Regions from separate parts of the Acidovorax sp. FW305-C-20-28 genome, predicted to be linked through region 2. Evidence: predicted binding sites of a transcription regulator. Region 2 holds the regulator's gene; the other holds the start of a gene.

Region 1 (4,058 bases), on a different contig from region 2:
GCGGCCATGGCGCTGCCGGCCTGGGCCACGGCCAGTGCCACGGCGGTTTGCATGAGGGTGGTGTGCATGGAAGATTGGGGAGGAAGCAGGGTGGTGCAGCAACTGTAGGCAGCGCTGCTTTGGTTGAGAAGATGGGAAAATCGGCACACACCTGTGCAATGGGTTCACCAATGTCCCGAGAAAACCTCAACGACCTGCAGGCCTTTGTCGTGGTGGCGCGCGAGCGCAGCTTCACCCGGGCCGCGGCGCAGCTGGGCCTGTCGCGCTCGGCCCTGAGCCACGCCATGCTGGCGCTGGAGGCGCGCCTGGGCGTGCGCCTGCTCACCCGCACCACGCGCAGCGTTTCCACCACCGAGGCCGGGGCCCGCCTGCTGGCCACGCTGGCACCGCGCCTGCAGGAGATCGAGGCCGAGCTGGGCGCGCTCAGTGCCCTGCGCGACAAGCCGGCGGGCACCGTGCGCATCACCGCGCACGACCATGCCATCGCCACCGTGCTCTGGCCGCGCCTGCGCCCGCTGCTCAAGGAGTACCCCGACATCCGCATCGAGTTCAGCGTGGACTACGCCTTCACCGACATCGCCTCGCAGCGCTTCGATGCCGGCGTGCGCGTGGGCGACCGGGTGGACAAGGACATGGTAGCCGTGCGCATCGGTCCCCCGCTGCGCATGGCGGTGGCCGCATCGCCGGCCTACCTGGCAGGCAGGGCGCTGCCTGCCACCCCGCACGACCTGACCGGCCACCAGTGCGTGAACCTGCGCCTGCCCACCCACGGCGGCCTGTATGCCTGGGACTTCGAGAAAGATGGGCAGAGCCTGGCCGTGCGCGTGCAGGGGCAAACCGTGTTCAACACCACGCCGCTGATGCTGCAGGCCGCGCTTGACGGCCTGGGCTTCTGCTACGTGCCCCTGGAGCTGGTGCAGCCGCATGCCGAGCAGGGCCGGCTGGTACCGGTGCTGCAGGACTGGTGGCCGAGCTTCTCGCCCTACCACCTGTACTACGCCAACCGGCGGCAGATCGCGCCCGCGCTGGCCCTGGTGATCGAGGCGCTGCGCTGGCGCGAAGGTCCGGCTCAGTCCTGAGCCGATGCAACCAGCGGCGCGATGCGCTGCTTGCACCAGTGGATGGTGGCGGCCACCGCGCCGGGCATGGCGGCGAGCCCATCGTCCTCACCAACCAGGTAGGCCTGCGCCGCGCGCTGCAGGGTGGCGGCGTGCTCCACCGGCATGCGCTCGGCCGCCCAGGCGGCGGCTGCGTGCTTCGAGGCGATCGCGCCAGTGCTGGCGCTGTACCAGATGCGCGCCAGCGCCAGCAGGATGGGAGCCTCTTCGCCTTGCCAGTCGGGTGGCGCATTCCACTGCGCGATGGTGTCGGCCAGCGCCTGCCGGAAGTCGCGGGCGGGCACCGGGGCGAACAGTTCCACGGCGGGCGGCCCCAGCAATGACAGGCTGTGCTGCCGCAGCTTGGTGAGCAGGATGGCCAGGTCGGGGTCTGCCATGGCGGGCTCGAAGCGGCCGGCCACGATGTCCTCGCGCAGCCATTCGCCAAACTGCATCTCGCGCCGCGCTGGGTAGCGCCAGGGCTGCACCTCTCCGAGCGCGAGCACCGTGACCTCCAGCGCCCGCAGTGCGCCGGGGTTACCGGGCGGAGCCGAGTGGGCCAGCAGCTCGCGCATCAGCGCCTGCCGCACAGCTTCGGCCAGCGGCGCGGCCACGGTCACCATGAGGTCGATGTCGCTGCGCGGCTGGAGGCTACCGTCCACCGCAGAACCGTAGAGGTGGATGGCGAGCAGGCCATCACCCAGGTGCTGTGCCAGCAAGCTGCGTACCTGGGTGAGTTGGTGGGCGATGTCGGGGGTGGCTTGCATGCCGCGAGCATAGATTCAGTGCGGGAAATCCCAGGGCCTGCAGGGGATTCACGGTCCACGGATGCAAGTCGTTTTGACTTTTGGCTGTCAAAAAGACTTTCTTTCAAGAGAAGTCGTTATGACGTTGTATTGACGCAAGTCATTGATTGCAAAGGCCCTGGGGACCGGCATGGCTGTTGCAATGATCAGGGCCTCATCCACTCGACCCCTGTGCCCCCTGCAATGCTCACCGACTCCCAACGCGCCATCGTCTCCTCCACCGTGCCCCTGCTCGAACAAGGGGGCGAGGCGCTCACGACCTACTTCTACAAGATGCTGCTGGCCGAACACCCCGAGGTGCGGCCCTTCTTCAACGAGACCCACCAGGCCAAGGGTGACCAGCCGCGCGCGCTGGCCAATGGGGTGCTGATGTACGCCAAGCACATCGATCGCCTGGAAGCCATGGGCCCGCTGGCCACGCAGATCGTGAACAAGCATGTGGCGCTGCAGGTGCTGCCCGAGCACTACCCCATCGTCGGCCGCTGCCTGCTGCGCGCCATCCGCGACGTGCTGGGCGCCGAGGTTGCGACCGACGCGGTGATGGACGCCTGGACGGCCGCCTACGGGCAACTGGCCAACATCCTGATCGGGGCCGAGCGCGCACGCTACGACGCGCAGGCCGCAGCACCCGGTGGCTGGCGCGGGCAGCGCGCCTTCACGGTGCAGCGCAAGGTGCGCGAGAGCGCGGAGATCACCTCCTTCCATCTGGTGCCGGCCGATGGCGGCGCGCTCATGGACTTTGCGCCGGGCCAGTACATCGGTCTGTGCCTGGTGGTTGAGGGCAAGGACATCCGTCGCAACTACTCGCTGTCTGCCGTGCCCAATGGGCAGAGCTACCGCATCAGCGTCAAGCGCGAGCCCGGTGGCGTGGCATCGAACCACCTGCACGACGCGGTGCACGAGGGCTACACCCTGCAGCTGCTGCCCCCGTCGGGCGGCTTCGTGCTGGCCGAGGGCGAGCGCCCGGTGGTGCTGATCAGCGGCGGCGTGGGCATCACGCCCACGCTGGCCCTGCTGGAACAGGCGCTGGCCGCCGAGCGGCCGGTGACCTTCATCCACTGCGCGCGCAACGGCGCGGTGCACGCCTTTCGCGAGCACATCGACGCGGCCGCCGCGCGCCACCCGGGGCTGCTGCAGCGCTACTACTGCTACGACGAGGTGACCCAGGGCGCGCCCGGCCTGCCGCACGCCGTGGGCCGCCTCGGCCTCGACCTGCTGCAGCGCTGGCTGCCCGGCGGCACGCGCGACGTGGACGCCTATTTCCTTGGGCCCAAGCCCTTCATGCAGCAGGTGCGCCGCGGCCTGCGCGACTGGGGCGTGCCCGATGCGCAGTCGCGCTTCGAGTTCTTCGGGCCGGCTTCGGCGCTGGAATAAGGCGCGCTCAGGAGGGCACCCGCGCTATGCCCAGGCGCCTGGCCATGCGCGCCAGGTTGGCGGGGTCGACGCGCAAGGCCCGTGCAGCGGGCGCCCATTGCTGGCCGTGCTGCGCCAGCGCATCGAGCACCATGCGCCGCTCCAGCTGGTCCACCGCATCGCGCAGGCCCAGCTGGCCGGCCGGCACGGCGGGCTCTGCGGCGGGGGCAGTGGCGGCCGTGGCCGCGCCGACGTTGCCGAGGCCCAGGTCCTCGGCCGACAGGGTGAGGATGCGCGGGCGCTGCGCATGCCGGCCCAGTGCCTTGACCACGCTGCGGCCCAGCAGGTGCTCCAGCTCGCGCACATTGCCGGGCCATCCGTAGGCCAGCAGCGCGGCCTGCGCGGCGGCGTCCAGGCGCACACCGCCCAGGCCCATGCGTGAGCGCGCCTCCTCCAGGAAAAAGCCGCCGATGGGCAGCACATCGCGCCCGCGCTCGCGCAGCGGCGGCACCTGCAGCGGGTACACGCTCAGGCGGTGGTAGAAGTCGGCGCGCATGCGGCCCTCGCGCACCTCGCGCGCCAGGTCGCGGTTGGTGGCGGCGATCACGCGCACATCCACCCGGTGTTCGCGGTCCGAGCCCAGGCGCTGCAGCTGGCCGCTTTGCAGCACGCGCAGCAGCTTGGCCTGCACGGGCAGGGGCAGCTCGGCCACTTCGTCCAGGAACAGGGTGCCGCCATCGGCCAGCTCGAACTTGCCGCGCCGCTCGCCCACCGCGCCCGTGAAGGCGCCGCGCACATGGCC
Region 2 (4,058 bases):
CGACGACCTGGTGATGGACCTGCCGGCACCCTGGCGCGCCCAGGTGCGCCGCCCGCATGCGGAGTTGCCGCCCTCGGTGGCCATCAGCGGCCCGGACGCCAAGGTGCTGCAGATGCTCATCACGCCCATCTGGCCCGTGGGCAGTGCGCCCAAGGCTCCCACGGCCGAGGAGTTGCGGGCCCTGGTGCAGGCGGGCGCTGCCCGGGCCAAACCCAAGGCCGTCGAAAGCGATCTGCCCCTCCAGGACCTGGGCGCCCCGGGCAAGACGGGCTACTACTTCTCGGCCACCGACCGCGCGCCCGAACCCGATGGCTACAAGCACCTGACCCAGGGGGTGCTGGGCATGAACGAGCTGCGCGTGACCTTCACGGTGCTGGTCAACGGCGCACCGCAGGAGCCCACGGCCCAGGCTCTGGAATTGCTGCGCTCGCTGCGGCGTGCGCCGGCGACGAAGGCGCCCTGACCATGGCTCTGCCTGCCGTCCTCGGCACCGTGATGGTCTATGCACGCGACATGCAGCGCAGCGCCGCCTTCTACCGCGCGCACTTCGGGTTCGAGACCACGGGCGAGGTGGTGGTGGAGGGCTTGATCGAGCTGCACGCCCCCGGTGGCGGGGCTGGCATCCTCATCCACCAGGCGGCCAAAAGCGTGAAGCTCGGGCAGGCAGGGGTCAAGCTGTGCTTCCATGTGCCGGAAGTGGAGGCCTTCAAGGCCCAGGCGCTGGCGCAGGGGCTGGAGTTCGGACCCACGCACCAGGCCAAGGGCTATGCCTTCGCCAATGCCAAGGACCCGGACGGCAATGCCGTCAGCATCTCCAGCCGCGCCTTCCGCAACCTGCCCTGATCAGAGCGCTTTGCGCAGGTTGGCGGGTGCGATCTTGAGCGCTTCGCGGTACTTGGCCACGGTGCGGCGTGCGCATTCGATACCCTGCTCCTTGAGCATCTCGGCGATCTGGCTGTCCGACAGCGGCTTGGCCGGGCTTTCGGCCGCGACGAACTGCTTGATGAGCGCACGCACGGCCGTGCTCGATGCATTGCCGCCCGTCTCCGTACCCAGGCCCGAGCCGAAGAAGTACTTGAGCTCGTAGGTGCCGATGGGCGTGGCCATGTACTTGGCCGTGGTCACCCGGCTGATGGTGGACTCGTGCAGGCCCAGCTCGTCGGCAATGTCGCGCAGCACCAGCGGGCGCATGGCCAGCTCGCCATGGGTGAAGAAGCTCTTTTGCCGCTCCACGATGGCGCGCGAGACGCGCAGGATGGTGTCAAAGCGCTGCTGGATGTTCTTGATGAACCAGCGCGCCTCCTGCAGCCGCTGCTGCATGGCCTGGTGGCCCTCGCCGCCCTTGTGGCCGCGCAGGGCGCCGGCGTAGATGTCGTGCACGCGCAGGCGCGGCATCACGTCGGGGTTCAGCGCCACGATGAAATTGTGCTGGCCGTCGCGGCCGTTGGCGCGCCCGGCCTTGCGCACGATGACGTCGGGCACGATGATGTTGCGCTCCACATCGACGAACTTGCGGCCCGGGCGCGGCTCCAGCCGGGCGATCAGGGCCATGGCGGCGCGTGTGCGCTCCTCGCCGTCGCCGCACAGCTGGGTCAGGCGGCGGATGTCGCGGCGTGCCAGCATCTCCAGCGGCTGCTGGCACACGCGCAGCGCGGTCTGCACGGTGTCGGGGTCGGCATCGCTGTCCTCGTCGGCCGCCAGGGCCGAGAGCTGCAGCGTGAGGCATTCGCCCAGGTTGCGGGCGCCCACGCCCACGGGCTCCAAGCTCTGCAGCAGGCGCAGGGCCACGGTGAAGCGGTGCACCAGTTCCTCGATCTGCTCCAGATCGTCGGGGCCGGCCAGGGCGATGGCCAGCTCTTCCAGGGGCTCTTCGAGGTAGCCATCGTCGTTGAGCGATTCGATCAGGAAGCGCAGTGCGGCGCTGTCCACCTCGGACAGGCGCAGCGACAGGGCCTGGCGGTGCAGAAAGGCGGTCAGCGATTCGTGCGAGCGGGCCAGCTCGGTGGCATCGGCCTCGTCGCCTTCGCCATCGTTGCGGTTGCGGGCCGGCGCATCGCCGCCCCACTCGGCATCGTTGGGGGACACATCCACTGTGCCATCCCCGCTCCAGTCGGGCTCGTCGCTGGCGCTGCTGCCCAGTTCCCCATCGCCCTGGGGCGTGTCGGCCACGGACTCGCTCGGCGTGCTGCTGCCCGGGGCGTTGGAGTAGACCGCATCGTCGGAGCTGTACTCATCGGGCTGGGCCGGCGCATCGGCCGTGTCCACGCCGAACTCCTCGCGCGGCGCCTCGTCGGCATTGCGTTCGAGGAACGGATTTTCGTCGAGCATCTGCTCGACCTCCTGGCCCAGCTCCAGCGTGGACAGCTGCAGCAGCCGGATCGATTGCTGCAGCTGCGGCGTGAGCGCCAGGTGCTGCGATACGCGCAGCGACAGGCCGGGCTTCATCGCGCGTCCTTCCGGGACTGCAGCGAAGGCGGGTGGGCAAAGGGCGTCCGTTCCATCGTGGGGCTACATGCGGAAGTGTTCACCCAGGTAGACCCGGCGCACTTCGGCGTTGTCGACGATCTCGGACGGGGTTCCCTGGGCCAGCACGTGGCCGTCGCTGATGATGAAGGCGTGGTCGCAGATGCCCAGCGTCTCACGCACGTTGTGGTCGGTGATGAGCACGCCGATGCCGCGTGCCTTCAGGAAGCCGATGATGCGCTGGATCTCGATCACCGCGATGGGGTCGATGCCGGCAAACGGCTCGTCCAGCAGGATGAAGCGCGGCTGCGTGGCCAGCGCACGGGCGATCTCCACGCGGCGGCGCTCGCCGCCCGACAGGGCCAGTGCGGGCGAGGCACGCAGGTGCTCCACGCGCAGCTCGGTCAGCAGGGCCGTGAGGCGCTCCTCGATCACGGCACGCGCCAGGGGCTGGCCGTCCTCGCCGCGCTGCAGCTCGAGCACGGCGCGCACGTTTTCCTCGACCGTGAGCTTGCGAAAGATCGAGGCTTCCTGCGGCAGGTAGGACAGGCCCAGGCGCGAGCGCCGGTGGATGGGCATGTGGGCCACCGAATGGCCGTCGATGCGGATATCGCCGGCATCGCTGCGCACCAGGCCCACGATCATGTAGAACGAGGTGGTCTTGCCCGCGCCGTTGGGGCCGAGCAGCCCGACGACCTCGCCCTTTTGCACGACCAGCGAAACGTCCTTGACGACCTTGCGGCTGCCATAGGATTTTTCGAGGTGGTGCACCTCCAGCCGGCTTTCCGCCGGGGACGCGGCGACGGTGTTCACGGCAGCCTCGCTCACTTGGCGCCGCCGAGGGTGCTGCTGGGGCGCAGGGTGGTGCCGGAGGCCGGTGCGGCCGGTGCCGCGGCACCGGCCGGGGTTTCCTTGGGCGACAGGATGGCGCGCACGCGGCCACCGGGTGCGGGCGCGTCGCCCGCGGCATTGGTGCTGCTGCGTGGCTTGGCATCCACGGTGAACACGTCGGTCAGGTTGTTGTAGACGATGACCTGGCCGGTGATCTCATCGGTCAGCGTGGATTCGCGGAAGCGCCGCAGTTCCGCACGGGTGATGAACTTCACATTGTCGGCGCGGCCGTCGTATTCGATGACCTCGCTCTCGCCTTCGATGAACTCGTCGGGCGCGCCTGGCAGGGTGTCGCGCTTCTGGCGGAAGAAGGCGCGCTTGCCCGGCTCGGCGGTGACCACGCCGAACTGGTAGCCGTCCGCGTCCTGGCGCACGTCGAGCCGCGCACCGCGCAACACGATGGTGCCCTTGGTCATGACCACCCGGCCAGTGAACACGCTGGTCTGCTTGAGCTCATCGTGGCGCAGTGCGTCGGCCTCGATGTTCATGGGCTTGTTGCGGTCGGCCTTTTCGGCATGGGCCGCGGTCTGGACGACAGCCAGGGCCGCGAGGAGGAGGGTCGGGAGGATGCGGTAGTTCATAGGGCACGAATCTTGCAGATCATTGTAGCCACCCGTGGCGACACCCCATGAAAAAAGCCCGCATGTGCGGGCTTGGGTCGGCAGCAGGAGGTCGTCCCGCCAGGCCAGGGTCAGGCCTTGCGC

What was found. The regulator sigma-54, encoded in region 2, starts transcription at its own class of promoters, with help from an activator protein. The targets are predictions, from matches to a motif close to TGGCANGNAANCTGCTTT.
Region 1: hmpA (NO-inducible flavohemoprotein) is a predicted target of sigma-54. The motif match lies at 2,030-2,047, and genes of this name have one in related genera.

Annotation. Positions count from the first base shown of each region.
Region 1 covers NZ_JBYSYM010000029.1:45,362-49,419, reverse strand. The annotation lists gene AC3WOH_RS27030 ((R)-mandelonitrile lyase) at 1-8, opposite strand, end outside; gene AC3WOH_RS27025 (LysR family transcriptional regulator) at 171-1,079, shown strand; gene AC3WOH_RS27020 (aminoglycoside adenylyltransferase family protein) at 1,070-1,864, opposite strand; gene hmpA (NO-inducible flavohemoprotein) at 2,087-3,277, shown strand; gene norR (nitric oxide reductase transcriptional regulator NorR) at 3,285-4,058, opposite strand, start outside.
Region 2 covers NZ_JBYSYM010000004.1:31,320-35,377, reverse strand. The annotation lists gene AC3WOH_RS06625 (hypothetical protein) at 1-463, shown strand, start outside; gene AC3WOH_RS06620 (VOC family protein) at 466-843, shown strand; gene AC3WOH_RS06615 (RNA polymerase factor sigma-54) at 844-2,445, opposite strand; gene lptB (LPS export ABC transporter ATP-binding protein) at 2,509-3,276, opposite strand; gene lptA (lipopolysaccharide transport periplasmic protein LptA) at 3,288-3,935, opposite strand; gene AC3WOH_RS06600 (thiol:disulfide interchange protein DsbA/DsbL) at 4,046-4,058, opposite strand, start outside.